2 regions of the Hydrogenophaga sp. L310 genome follow, and region 1 is predicted to be linked to the other one. Evidence: riboswitches for the same ligand, from Rfam matches in the RefSeq annotation. Region 1 holds a riboswitch; the other holds the start of a gene.

Region 1 (7,036 bases):
AGGACATTTGGTTTTGCACAAAATCGAAAGGCGACGACTACATCTTTAATGTAGATGCCGTCAAGCTCAAACGGAAGGTAATTGCGCCTTACCGTGATGCCGAAGGAAGACCAAAAGATTGGGACGAAGATCAAGATGGCAACTACCGTCTCACACACCCATCGAACATCTGGACGGACATCACGATTCCATTTTGGTCGATGCCAGAGAACACGGATCATCCAACCCAAAAACCAGAAAAACTGATTGCTAAACTCGTGCTGGCGAGCACTAACGTGGGAAGCGTTGTTTTTGATCCTTTCCTCGGTAGCGGCACTACGGCGGTAGTCTGCAAAAAACTGTCGCGCCGGTTCGTGGGTGTAGAGCAAAACACCGAGTATTGCTGCTGGACGATGAAACGGCTCGCTCTCGCTGGTCTTGATCCCACTATCCAAGGTTACGCGGACGGAGTTTTTTGGGAGCGTAACTCGCTTGCCAATCAAAAGACGGAAGCAACTAAAGCAGCTCTAACAGCTTCACCAAAGGCTTCCGATTCCCTTTTGACAAAAGCAGATACGCCCGAAAAACCGGCTGAGGCCGCGAGGCGACGGGGGCGACCGCGCATGGTCCAGCCTGAGTCCACCGAAGAAACTCTGAATCTTTTCTAGATGAGCAAACTCCCTGCACTTCTCCAATTTGTAGCGACGCACCGTGGCATCAATGACAAAACCAAACTCACGAAGTTAATCGTGGAGAAGTTTGGCCTCACCCAAGATCGATCAGTCTATTACTGCAACGACTTCGCCATCCGGTTTTCGTCCGGTGCTGGCCCTAGCTTTTCAAACACGATTCTATCGTTGTCAAACTTGAAGAAGGTGGATCATATCCCCTTCCTCGTGTGCTTGGTCACTCCCACAGAAAACCACGTACTTGTCGCCAACTCGACCTTCTTGCGCAAGATCAGCCATTCAAGCCAACAACTCCGAGTAGATAATATCAGGGGTAGTTTCAATGGTTCCGATATCATTCGAGAGTTGGAAGGCATTTACAATGTGCCCGAGAACATCCAGAGGCTGTTCGATGTTCACCGAGAAATTGGTTTCGAGGACAATCTTCCACGCTTGGTGGAAGCGACAAACAACATTATCCCCACAGGACGCAAATTCATTGTCTCACCTGATGCTGAATTTCGCATCTTAGAAGCCCCGGAACGAGCGGCACGATTCGTCGCCTCGGCAGATGCGGTGGCGTTGAAACGAGAACTCGACGAGCGAGTCGAGCGATTCAAGAACGAAATCCTCGTCGCCTCAATGATCGAGAACGTGAACGTGCGAGGTCGTATTATCGAGTATCTTATTGCGGGCGAGGATGATGCCTTGCGTCAGCAGCTCATTACAACTTTGCAAAATCGGGAAACATCGAAAGGCATCCCGGCTTTCAAAACCAATAATACCCTCGGCGACTATCAACGAATCTTCGAAGAATACGTCACCGAGACTGACGTGAAGACCAAAATCATGGTGCTATCATCGAATCCAAAGGCCTACAACCTTGATAAAATATTGGAATTTCTGGCCACCGAAAAGACCGTATTCATGTTCTATTTCGTAGGTGTCGATCCGGCGAGGATCGCGAACACAGTACTGGTGTCCATGTTCCAGGCTGATTTGCTCGCGTCAACGATCTTGCTAAAGCACTGGAGTGGTCGGAACTCGCGAGGCGTATCGCAGTTTGAAGGCAGGACCATCGAATCTATTATCCGAAAGCCCCGGGCTGAGATTGACATAGACTATGCAAAGGGATTTTTACGTAATCTCATTGCGCTATAGCTTGATGGAATTGGAAATTCGGGTAAGGGCGGTACAGGTAAAGCACAGTACTCCTCACGGCCGATGTACTTCACACTTTTTTACGTTCATCAACTGTTGTTTGCTCTGGGCCGTGAGTGACATGCTCACCCCGACCGTCTTTGCAGATGAATCGGCACGCAATCCGTTCAGCCCGTCGTCTATCGGCAAACCAGGTCGTCAGCATCCAGCGCAGGCGGGCGCATCAGGTCTTCGTCGATGCCCATCACAGCGCTGGCCCGTTCGACGGCCCGCCACAGCAAGGGCGGCATCTTCAAAATCTCGTCGGGCGTGTCGGCCTGAGCGATCCAGCGGCTGATCTGTTGGTGCTCGTCGGGCGTCAGCAATGCCAGGTGCAGCATCTCGTCGATTGTTTTCATGGCGGCTTCGGATCGGTCTTGGGGGTCTTGGGGAATGGCACAGATGCTGTCACAGATCGCTGGCGCGGGCTTTCACTCCAGGCCTTCACCCCGGCCCTTCACCGCAAACCCGCCTTCCTCAGCCGGTAGCCAAACTGCCGCAGCGTGAGCCCCAGGCTTTGCGCCGCGCGCGACTGGTTGCCCTGGTGGCGGGTCAGCGCTTCTTGCAGGGTCTGCGCGTTGTGTGAGCCCGCGCTTTGGTAGTCGCGCACCAGCCCGGCGCCGGCGGGCTGGGCGGGCGCGATCGGGGCCGAGGCGGGCGCCGCGTCGGCCAGCGCCTCGGGCATGAAGCGCTCCAGCGCCGCGGCCGTCACCAGCGTGTGGTCGGCCAGCAGCACCAGGCGCTCGATCAAATTGCCCAGCTCGCGGATGTTGCCGGGCCAGTCGTGCGCTTCCAGCCGCGCCAGCGCGTCGGGCGCGAGGTTGACGTTGCGCTGGTGCGCCTGGTTGGCGCGGCTCACGAAATGCAGCGCCAGCGCGCGCACGTCTTCGCGCCGCTCGCGCAGGCTGGGCAGGCGGATCGGGATCACGTTGAGGCGGTAATACAGGTCCTGCCGGAAGCCGCCGGCCTGCACCTCGCGCGCCAGGTCGCGGTTGGTGGCCGCGACCAGCCGCACGTCGATGCGGATCTCGCGCGTGCCGCCCAGGCGCACCAGCGTGCCTTCCTGCAGGGTGCGCAGCAGCTTGCTCTGCATGGCCAGTGGCAGTTCGCCGATCTCGTCCAGGAAGATGGTGCCGCTGTTGGCCTGCTCGAACCAGCCCGCGCGCGCCGTGCTCGCGCCGGTGAAGGCACCGCGCTCGTAGCCGAACAGTTCCGATTCAAACAGCGTGTCCGGAATGGCCGAACAGTTGACCTTGATGAAAGGCTGGTCGCGCCGGCCGCTGGCCAGGTGCACCGCGCGGGCAAACAGCTCCTTGCCGGTGCCCGATTCGCCCAGCAGCAGCACCGTGGCCTGCGACTGCGAGACGCGCTCCAGCTCGCCCAGCGCCTGCAGCAGCGCGGGCGAGCGGCCGATCAGTCCGTAGCGCGCGCTGCCCACGTCGAGCGCGTGCTCCAGCGCTTCGTTGCGCGCGGCCAGTTGGCGCCGCTCTTCGGCCACCAGCTGCTCCAGCTGCAGCAGCTGGCCGGCCAGCGTGGCCAGGATGCGCAGCAGCGCCAGGTCGTCGTTCAGGTGGCGCTGGCGGCTGCGGATGCGGTGGCAGGCCAGCACGCCGACGGTGGCGCCGTTCACCTCGATCGGCAGCGCGATGAAGGCCACGGTCTGCGGCGGCATCTCGGTGCGAGTGACGGTGCGAAAGAGGAACAGCGGCTCGGCGTCCACATCCTGCACGATGGCCGGCAACCCGCTGGCCAGCACCCGCCCGGTGATGCCTTCGCCCCAGCGGAACACGCCGCGCGCCGCCTCAAGGGCGGTGAGGCCGTAGGCGTGGCGGACGGAGGCCGTGCGCTCCTGCCCCGGCACCGGTTCGTCGGCCAGCACCATGCGGCCCCGGTTCAGGCCCAGCAGCTCGCTCATGAGGTGCAGCATCTCGCGCAGCACGAAAGCCGGCGCCAGGCTGCGGCCCACCAGCTTCATCACCTCGCGCATGAGCAGCAGCTCCTGGGCGTGCCAGTCGGTGGCGGGGGTGTCGGGGTCGGTGCGGTGGGGGGGCATGCCCGGGGAGCTAGCAAACATCGCACCAGATGCGTGCGCTGGCGGTTGGCGGCTAAAATCATGGCCTCTCAAGGAGCGCTGCAGCGCCACCCCGACGCGCTTGTGTCGGGGCCGGTGTCAGGCTTGAGAGTCCGGGCTTTCATCGCCCTGCCGGCCAGACCGGCCCCAACGGCGCTCACCAGTTTCAGAACCCTTTCTGGTGAGCCCCATGTCCGACGTGATTTCTTCCGTACCCGTTCCCCCCATGCTGCTGTCCGGCCTGGAGCCGCTGCGCATCGGCGAAGGCAGCCTGTTCGTCAACGTGGGCGAGCGCACCAACGTCACCGGCTCCAAGGCCTTCGCCCGCATGATCCTGAACGGCGAGTACGAGCAGGCGCTGGCCGTGGCGCGCCAGCAGGTGGAAAACGGCGCGCAGGTGATCGACATCAACATGGACGAGGCCATGCTCGACAGCAAGGCCGCGATGGTGAAGTTCCTGAACCTGATCGCTGGCGAGCCCGACATCGCGCGCGTGCCGGTGATGGTGGACAGCTCGAAGTGGGAGGTGATCGAGGCCGGTCTGCGCTGCGTGCAGGGCAAGGGCGTCGTCAACTCGATCAGCATGAAAGAGGGCGTGGACGAGTTCAAGCGCCAGGCCGGGCTGGTCAAGCGCTACGGCGCCGCCGCGGTGGTGATGGCCTTCGACGAAAAGGGCCAGGCCGATACCTATCAACGCAAGATCGAGATCTGCGAGCGCGCCTACCGCATCCTGGTGGACGAGGTCGGCTTTCCGCCCGAAGACATCATCTTCGACCCCAACATTTTTGCGATTGCCACCGGCATCGAAGAGCACAACAACTACGCGGTCGATTTCATCAACGCCACGCGCTGGATCAAGCAACACCTGCCGGGTGCCAAGGTGAGCGGCGGCGTGTCCAACGTGTCGTTCAGCTTCCGCGGCAACGACCCGGTGCGCGAGGCCATCCACACCGTGTTCCTGTACCACGCCATCAAAGCCGGCATGGACATGGGCATCGTCAACGCCGGCATGGTGGGCGTGTACGACGAGCTGGAGCCCGAACTGCGCGAGCGGGTGGAAGACGTGGTCTTGAACCGCCGGCCCGACGCCGGCGAGCGGCTCGTTGAAGTGGCCGAAAACGCCAAGGGTGCGGCCAAGGACGACAGCAAGAAGAACGAGTGGCGCGCGCTGCCGATCCGCGAGCGCCTGAGCCACGCGCTGGTGCGCGGCATGAACGAGTTCATCAGCGAAGACACCGAGGAAATGTGGCGCGAGATCGAGCGCGACGGCGGCCGCCCGCTGAACGTGATCGAAGGCCCGCTGATGGACGGCATGAACGTGGTCGGCGACCTGTTCGGCCAGGGCAAGATGTTCCTGCCGCAGGTGGTGAAAAGCGCGCGCGTGATGAAGCAGGCCGTGGCCCACCTGCTGCCCTACATCGAAGCCGAAAAGCTGGCCCAGGCCGCCGCCGGCCAGGACGTGAAGACCAAGGGCAAGATCGTCATCGCCACCGTCAAGGGCGACGTGCACGACATCGGCAAGAACATCGTCACCGTCGTGCTCCAGTGCAACAACTTCGAGGTCGTGAACATGGGCGTGATGGTGCCCTGCCACGAGATCCTGGCCAAGGCCAGGGAAGAGGGCGCGGACATCGTGGGCCTCTCGGGCCTGATCACGCCCAGCCTCGAAGAGATGCAGTACGTGGCCAGCGAGATGGAGAAGGACGCGCACTTCCGCGAGAAGCAGATCCCGCTGCTGATCGGCGGCGCCACCTGCAGCCGCGTGCACACCGCCGTGAAGATCGCGCCGCACTACAGCGGCCCTGTGGTGTACGTGCCGGACGCGTCGCGCAGCGTGAGCGTGGCGCAGGGCCTGCTGAGCGACCAGGCTGCGACCTACATCGCCGAGCTCAACGCCGACTACAACAAGGTGCGCACACAACACGCCAACAAGAAGCAGGTCACGCTGTGGCCGCTGGACAAGGCGCGCGCCAACAAGACACCGATCGACTGGGCCAGCTTCAAACCCACCCAACCCAAGTTCATCGGCAAGCGCCAGTTCAAGAACTTCGACCTCGCCGAGATCGCGAAATACATCGACTGGGCGCCGTTCTTCCAGACCTGGGATTTGGCCGGCCCGTACCCCGCCATCCTGCAAGATGAAGTGGTGGGCGAGCAGGCGCGCAAGGTGTTTGCCGACGCGCAGGCCATGCTGAAGAAGATCATCGAAGGCCGCTGGCTCAGCGCCAACGGCGTGATCGGCCTCTACCCGGCCAACACGGTGAACGACGACGACATCCAGCTCTACACCGACGAAACCCGCAGCCAGGTCGCGCTCACCTGGCACGGCCTGCGCCAGCAGACCGAGAAGCAGGACGTGGACGGCGTCATGCGCCCGAGCCGCTGCCTGGCCGACTTCGTGGCGCCCAAGGGCGTGGCCGACGACTACGTGGGCCTGTTCGCCGTCACCGCCGGCCTGGGCGCCGAGAAGAAAGAGCAGCAGTTCCTCGATGCGCACGACGACTACAACGCCATCCTGTTCAAGGCGCTGGCCGACCGCCTGGCCGAGTCCTTCGCCGAGTGCCTGCACCACCGCGTGCGCACCGACCTCTGGGGCTACGCGGCCGATGAAGCGCTCGGTAGCGAAGACCTGATCAAGGAGAAGTACCAGGGCATCCGCCCCGCGCCCGGCTACCCGGCCTGCCCGGACCACTCGGTCAAGCGCGCGATGTTCGCGCTGCTGCAGGCCGACGAGATCGGCATGGCCCTGACCGAAAGCCTCGCCATGACGCCCGCCGCCAGCGTCAGCGGCTTCTACCTGAGCCACCCCGACAGCACCTACTTCAACGTCGGCAAGCTGGGCGATGACCAGGTGCAGGACCTGGCGCAGCGCAGCGGCGTGGCCGAGGGTGAGCTCAAGCGCTGGCTCGGCACCAACCTCTGAGCACCCCGACCGGACGTCCGTTCCGGGCGCCGACCAACCGCCCGCGCCAGTGATTCACCCGCTGGCACGCCGGCGGTTGTGCACCTGTCGCACGCCGTGCTAGAAAGCGCCCTGAGCTTCAGCGGGTGGATGAACCATGGTGGTGTGTCAGGCGTGCGGTGCGGAGAACCGGGACAGGGCAAGGTTTTGCCGGGG
Region 2 (7,036 bases), on a different contig from region 1:
AAATTGTGGTTCGGCGACTCCGGGTACAAAAACACCAAGGTACCCGACGGGATCAGGACGGACAAGTGCTGATTGCGCAGGTGTTTCAGCTCTTTGCCCAAGAGCTTCGCCAACGTTTCCCCCCCTGAGCGGGTGCCACCCGCACAGGTCGCAAATCATCTTCCAGGGGCAGCTTGCCCTGTTCCGGGTGTGGGTCTGGCCGCTCCCCGCCTTGCTGACCTGAGCACTCACCCGGGATGTTTTCCTGGGTCTGCGCGCGGCCGGGTTGGGCGCGGTGCCAGCCTTCGTGCTCGCGCTGCTGGCGCTTTGCCCGCTCAACACCTGGCGCGACGCGCCGCTGTTTCCCACGCTGGTTTCAGCGCTCAAGGACCTGGCGGGCAAGATGCCTTTGCCGCCCGGTGCCTCGGGCCGACATTGGTGCCGCCGACGGGTTGCCGTTTTGCCAGCGCTGGAGCCGTCCGACGGACACCACCAGAGCGGCGGCTTCCCGGTTCAGGCCCAGGCCATCCAGGCCAGCGCCAGTGCCAGCACCGCAAAACCCCAGAGCAGCAGGCGCGTGCGCACGCGCAGCGCCTCCACGGCGGTGACCAGGCGCGCGTTCTGTTCGGCCAGTTCGGCCACGGTCTGGGTCAGCTGTTCCTGCGCCTGGGCCTGATGATGAATCTGCTGCTGCGCCACGATCAGGCGGTTGGTCAGCTCCCCCAGGCTCGGTGTTTCACCCGCCGGCATCTCGATGACCTCGACGGCCGGTGGCGTCGCCGGGGTCTGAGCGCGCTGTCGTTCGAGCAACTTGCGCGCGGCGCTGAGCACCTTGGGCGCATGTTCGATCACGTCGCCCCAGGGGATGACTTTCAGGGCAACCAGCCAGGGGATGGCCATGAATTTCCTTTCAGGGACGATTTCAGGAAGCAGTCGGCTGGTTTGAGCTTACCCGTGTTGACCGGTTCACCGGATGTTGCGCCGCATCAAGTCCCGCACCGCGGGCGGGCGTAACATGGTCGCTTGCGCATATTTTCATGAATGGAGTCGTCATGGACTGGACGGGCTGGATCGAGCGTTTTGGTGAACCGGGTGTGCTGGCGGTCTGTGGCCTGCTCACCGGGCTGGCCTTCGGCTTCTTCGCGCAACGCTCCAGGTTCTGCCTGCGCGCGGCCGTGATCGAGTTCTGGCACGGCAAGTTCGGCGACAAGCTCGCGGTCTGGTTGCTGGCCTTTTCCACCGCCGTGGTGGCCGTGCAGTTGTTCGTGGTCTCGGGGCTGCTCGACGTGAGCACCGCGCGCCAGCTGTCGTCCCGCGGCAGCCTGTCCGGTGCGCTCATCGGTGGACTGATCTTTGGTGTCGGCATGGTCATGACGCGCGGCTGCGCCAGCCGCCTGCTGGTGCTCTCGGCCAACGGCAACCTGCGGGCGCTGCTCTCGGGACTGATCTTTGCCGTGACGGCGCAGGCTTCGCTCAGTGGCGTGTTGTCGCCCTGGCGCGAAACCATCGCCGGCTGGTGGACGGTGGACGGTGGCCCCGCGCGCAGCCTGCTGGCGGTGGTGGGCGTCGGCCCGATGGACGGGCTGGCTTTCGCCGCGGTGTGGCTGGTGACGGCGCTGTTTTTTGCCTACTACAGCGGCTGGGGTTTCTGGAAGTGGGCTGGCGGCATCGGCACCGGTCTGGCCGTGGCGCTGGCCTGGCTGGCCACCTACCAGGTGCTCGCGCATTCGTTCGAGCCGGTGCAGGTCCAGGGCATGACCTTCAGTGGCCCCTCGGCCGAATGGCTGATGCGCGTGCTGAGCAACCCGAACGACCCCTGGAACTTCGACCTCGGTCTGATGCCCGGCGTGTTCCTGGGCTCGCTGATCGGTGCGCTGGTGGGGCGCGACTGGAAGCTCGAAGGTTTCGGCGGCGGTTACACCATGCCGCGCTACATCATCGGTGCCGTCCTGATGGGTTTTGGCTCCATGCTGGCCGGTGGTTGCGCCGTGGGCGCGGGCATGACGGGCGGCGCGATCTTCGCCGTCACGGCCTGGGTGACGCTCGTGGGCATGTGGGTGGGCGGCGGTGTGGCCGACCGTGTGTTCGACGGGGCGCACAAGCCGGCACCCGCGCCGGCACCTTCGCCCGAGCCGGCTCCCTTGGCGGCCAGCGCTCCGACGGCAGCGCCCTGAACAGAGCCTAACCGCGGCCGGTGCGGTGCAGCAGCCACCAGCCCGGCCCGGCCACCGCCAGCAGCAGCGCCGGAAAGCCCAGCGCCGGTGCCCAGTCCAGCATGGCCGCACCCAGCGCGGGCGCCAGCACGCCGCCCAGGGTGTACGACAGCACCAGCACGGCGGTGCTGTTGACCAGGGTGATGCCTTCTTCGCGCGAGCCGATGTCGATCATCGCCAGCGTGTAGAGGCTGCCGCCGGCGCCGCCCCATGAAAACGCCACCGCCGCCGCCAGCCAGGGCGTGCCCGCGACAAAAGGGATCAGCGCCGTGGCAGCCAGCGTGACGAGCGCGCACCAACGCATGAGCGCGAGGCGGGCGCTGCGCGGGTCACCCCAGCGTGGGAGGGCGCCCAAGCGGTCGGCCAGCAGCCCGGCGGGCAGCATCATGAGCGCGCTGCCCAGGCCACTGGCCGAGACCAGCAAGGCCGCCGCCGTCACGCCCAGCCCCAGACTCAGGCCGTACAGCGGCAGGATGGATGTGAGCCCACTTTCGAAGAAACCACCGACGAAACCCACCGTCATGATCAGCGGGTGCGCGCGCAGCGCGTGCCACACGCCTTGCAGGCCCACACGGGCGCTGTGGGCATCCGTGGCGCCCGGCAGCCTCGGGATCAACAGGCTCCACAGCAGGCCGAGGGTCATGCTGGCAAGCACGATCCACAGCGCCACCGGGCTCTGCGCGCCCACGGTGGCGAGCAGCGCGGGTCCGATGACGAAGGTGGTGCCCACCATGGTTTCAAACAGGCCCACCAGGCGCCCGCGCCGCTGCGGTGGCGCGAACTCGGCCACCACCGCCTCGGCCAGCACCCAGCGCAGGCCCGACGCCGCGCCGGCGACGAACTCGAACACAAACCAGGCGGGCAGCCAGCGGGTGAACAGAAACCCGGTCGTGCTGAGCACCGGCACCAGCGCCGCCAGCCACAGCGTGGGGCGCCGCCCCAGCAGCTGCGTGATCGCCGAGGCAAACGGCGTGATGGCGAACACGCCCACCCAGCCCGTGGCCGCCAGCAGGCCCGCCAGCGCGTTGGACACACCGTCGCCCTTGAGGCGCAACAGCAGCAGCGGCATGAGCATGAAGTAGCCCACCAGCTCAAAGAAGGTGGAGCCAAAGATGGCCACCAGGCCGAGGCGGGCCTGCGAGGGGGGTGATGCGGGCAGGGCCAGGCCGCCGTGGCCGGGCGGCAGCGGGTGTCCGCTCATCGGGCAGGCTCCGCCCTTCGGGCTGCGCTGCGAGTCCCTTTCGGAACGGCCGGACGGGGGCTCATGCGGTCCTTCCCTCGCGGCCATCCAGCAGGGCCTGCACCACCTCGGCAAAGCCGGCACCACGCTCGCTCCGGGTCACATAGCGCGGGCGGTGGTCGAGCCGGTCCCAGAACCGCGCCACGTTGGCCACGCCCACGCTGTGCGGGAAGTGGCCGAACATGACCGCGTCGTTGGTCGAGTCGCCGACGTAGACCCAGTGCTCGGGCTCGGCGTCCAGATTCCGGCCGAGCTGTTCGCGCACCACCCAGCGCGCGCCCGCCAGTTTGTCGTGTTCGCCGATCCAGCCATTGACGTGGATGGAACTCACCGTGGCATGCAGGCCGCCCGCCTGCATCAGGCGCACCACCTGCGCGATGGTCGCACCGTCCAGCTGCGCGAACTCGCTGTGGTCGATGGCGATGTCGGTCTCGCGCCCGGGGCTGTCCTGCGACAGGCGGGTCTGCGGCAGCTCGCTCAGGATGCGCTGCGCCACCGCCTGCAGGCGTTCGAAGTTGGTTTGCCGTGTTGCGGTGTCCTGCAGGTAGGTCTTGTGCAGCGTGCCGCCCGGGTCGCGTGACAGCGCGACAGCGCCGTTTTCCGCCACGATGGCGTTCACCGGCCAGTCCAGCGCAAAGGCTTCGCTCCAGCCCGCGGGCCTGCCGGTGATGGCGAACACCGGCAGGCCCGCTGCGCGCAGGGCTTGCAGGGCGGCCAGCGCGTCCGGCGTGATCGCCCCCCCGGTGGTGAGGGTGTCGTCGATGTCGGTGAGCACACCGTGGATGTGGCTGCGCGCGGCCGCCGGCCAGTCGGAAAGGGTGAGATGAGGCATAAAGGCTGAAGAGTTTCGCAGATGCGCAAAAAGCCCGTCTGCGGTAGAATCATGTGATCCGAGGAGCGTTGCAGCGCACCCCTGACCACCGGTCAGCGCGGGGCGTGAGGCTCGGAAATCCATGCAACGACGCTCATCCACTGAACGTGCGATGGGCTTTTTTTTGCCCCCGCGTCCAGTGGTTATTGCCAACCTCATCTGGAGCGAACCATGAACGCACGCATTCCCAACGCCGTCAACGCCGACTGCGTCATCACCGACATCGGCCTGGCCGACTGGGGCCGCAAGGAAATCCGCATCGCCGAAACCGAGATGCCCGGCCTGATGGCCATCCGCGAAGAGTTCGCACCCAAGCAGGCGCTCAAGGGCGCGCGCATCACCGGCTCGCTGCACATGACCATCCAGACGGCCGTGCTGATCGAGACCCTGCAAGCGCTGGGCGCCGAAGTGCGCTGGGCGTCGTGCAACATCTTCTCCACGCAGGACCACGCCGCCGCCGCGATCGCCGCCGCCGGCACGCCGGTGTTCGCCGTCAAGGGCGAGACCCTGACCGACTACTGGGACTACACCCACCGCATCTTCGACTTCGGCCCCAAGGGCAGCGAAGGCGAAGGCCCGAACATGATCCTGGACGACGGCGGCGACGCCACGCTGCTGATGCACCTGGGCAAGCAGGCCGAGAAGGACCAGAGCGTGCTGGCCAACCCGGGCAGCGAAGAAGAACGCGTCCTGTTCGCCGCCATCAAGGCCAAGCTGGCCGAAGACAGCACCTGGTACAGCCGCAAGAGCGCCCAGATCATCGGTGTGACCGAAGAAACCACCACGGGTGTGCACCGCCTGAAGGAAATGTCGGTCAAGGGCAGTCTGATGTTCCGCGCCATCAACGTGAACGACTCGGTGACCAAGAGCAAGTTCGACAACCTCTACGGCTGCCGCGAATCGCTGGTGGACGGCATCAAGCGCGCCACCGACGTGATGATCGCCGGCAAGGTCGCCTGCGTGGCCGGTTACGGCGACGTGGGCAAGGGCTCGGCCCAGGCCCTGCGCGCCCTGAGCGCCCAGGTGTGGGTGACCGAGATCGACCCCATCAACGCCCTGCAGGCTGCGATGGAAGGCTACAAGGTCGTGACCATGGAGTACGCCGCCGACAAGGCCGACATCTTCGTGACCACCACCGGCAACCGCGACGTGATCACCTTCGACCATATGGCCGCCATGAAGGACCAGGCCATCGTCTGCAACATCGGCCACTTCGACAACGAGATCCAGGTCGCCCAGCTGGAAGAGAAGTGCCAGTGGGAAGAGATCAAGCCCCAGGTGGACCACGTGATCTTCCCGGACGGCAAGAAGATCATCCTGCTGGCCAAGGGCCGCCTGGTGAACCTGGGCTGCGGCACCGGCCACCCGAGCTTCGTGATGTCGTCTTCGTTTGCCAACCAGACGATTGCGCAGATCGAGCTGTTCACGCACAGCGACTTCTACGAAAACGGCAAGGTCTACGTGCTGCCCAAGCACCTGGACGAGAAGGTCGCCCGTCTGCACCTGAAGAAGGTCGGCGCGATGCTGAGCGAGCTGAGCGACGAGCAGGCGGCGTACATCGGTGTGCCGAAGCAAGGTCCGTACAAGCCGGACTCTTACCGCTATTGATCGCCGATGCGCGCTGACCAGTTGCTCGTCGAGCGAGGGTTGGCCGCTTCGCGCTCGCAGGCCCAGCGGCTGATCGCTGCCGGGGTGCGCTGGCGGGTGCCCGGTGGCGACTGGAAGGCCGTGAGCAAAAACGGTGACGAACTGCGCGAGACGGTGGAGCTGGAGCTGCTGGACACGGCGGAGTCGCGCTTCGTGTCGCGCGGCGGGCTCAAGCTGGACGGCGCGCTCCTGCACTGCGGCATCAATGCGACGGGGTTGCGTTGTCTGGACGTGGGGCAGAGCAGCGGTGGTTTCACCGACTGCCTGCTGCAGCGCGGTGCCGCCCAGGTGGTGGGCCTGGACGTGGGGCAGGGTCAGTTGCACCCGAAGCTGCGCAGCGATGCGCGGGTGGTCTGCATCGAAAAGTGCAACGCGCGCGAACTCACGGCCGAGCAGTTGGTGGCGTCTGGTGGTGCACAGGCGGCAGCGCCCTTCGACCTGATCGTGGGCGACCTGTCGTTCATCTCGCAGACGCTGGTCTGGCCGGCCATCGTGCCGCTGCTCAAACCACAAGGCAGCCTGCTGATGCTGGTCAAGCCGCAGTTCGAACTGCAACCGGGCCAGATCGGCAAGGGTGGCCTGGTGAAGGACGCGGCGAGCTATGTGCTGGTGCGCGAGCGCATCGCGCTGGCCTGCGTGGACAACGGCCTGACGCTGTTGGACTATTTTGAAAGTGCCATCACCGGCGGTGACGGCAACCGCGAATTTTTCGTCTGGGCGAAGCGGGCGGCCTGAAGCCGTCCCGTGGACCCGACGCTCGACAAGGAATCACCATGGCGTTGCCAGTGAGTTTTGAATTCTTCCCGCCCAAGACGCCCGAAGGCGCCGAGAAACTGCGCGCCGTGCGCCAGCAGCTGTATGGGCAGAAGCCCGAATTCTGCTCGGTCACCTACGGCGCCGGCGGCTCCACGCAGCAGGGCACCTTCGACACCGTGGGCGCCATCCTGGCCGAGGGGGTGGCCGCCGCCTCGCACTTCTCCTGCATCGGTGCCACCCAGGCCAGCGTGCGCGAGCAGCTGGTTACGCTCAAGGCCATGGGTGTCAAGCGCCTGGTGGCGCTGCGCGGTGATCTGCCCAGCGGTTATG

The links. A riboswitch is a leader RNA that binds a small molecule or an ion and turns the genes downstream of it on or off. The one in region 1 is predicted to bind S-adenosylhomocysteine.
Region 2: another riboswitch for S-adenosylhomocysteine. It lies ahead of ahcY (adenosylhomocysteinase); the one in region 1 lies ahead of metH (methionine synthase).

The regions. Positions count from the first base shown of each region.
Region 1 is NZ_JBVPZA010000008.1:63,381-70,416, reverse strand. Features, by position in the region: gene AC0GNO_RS14470 (DNA-methyltransferase) at 1-647, shown strand, start outside; gene AC0GNO_RS14465 (hypothetical protein) at 648-1,808, shown strand; gene AC0GNO_RS14460 (hypothetical protein) at 1,988-2,206, opposite strand; gene AC0GNO_RS14455 (sigma-54-dependent Fis family transcriptional regulator) at 2,305-3,900, opposite strand; S-adenosyl-L-homocysteine riboswitch at 3,965-4,084, shown strand; gene metH (methionine synthase) at 4,145-6,841, shown strand; partial or broken gene AC0GNO_RS14445 (DUF7577 domain-containing protein) at 6,978-7,036, shown strand, end outside.
Region 2 is NZ_JBVPZA010000003.1:51,202-58,237, forward strand. Features, by position in the region: gene AC0GNO_RS06900 (hypothetical protein) at 493-879, opposite strand; gene AC0GNO_RS06905 (YeeE/YedE family protein) at 1,017-2,153, shown strand; gene AC0GNO_RS06910 (MFS transporter) at 2,161-3,393, opposite strand; gene AC0GNO_RS06915 (HAD-IIB family hydrolase) at 3,455-4,264, opposite strand; S-adenosyl-L-homocysteine riboswitch at 4,319-4,406, shown strand; gene ahcY (adenosylhomocysteinase) at 4,475-5,911, shown strand; gene AC0GNO_RS06925 (TlyA family RNA methyltransferase) at 5,918-6,685, shown strand; gene metF (methylenetetrahydrofolate reductase [NAD(P)H]) at 6,724-7,036, shown strand, end outside.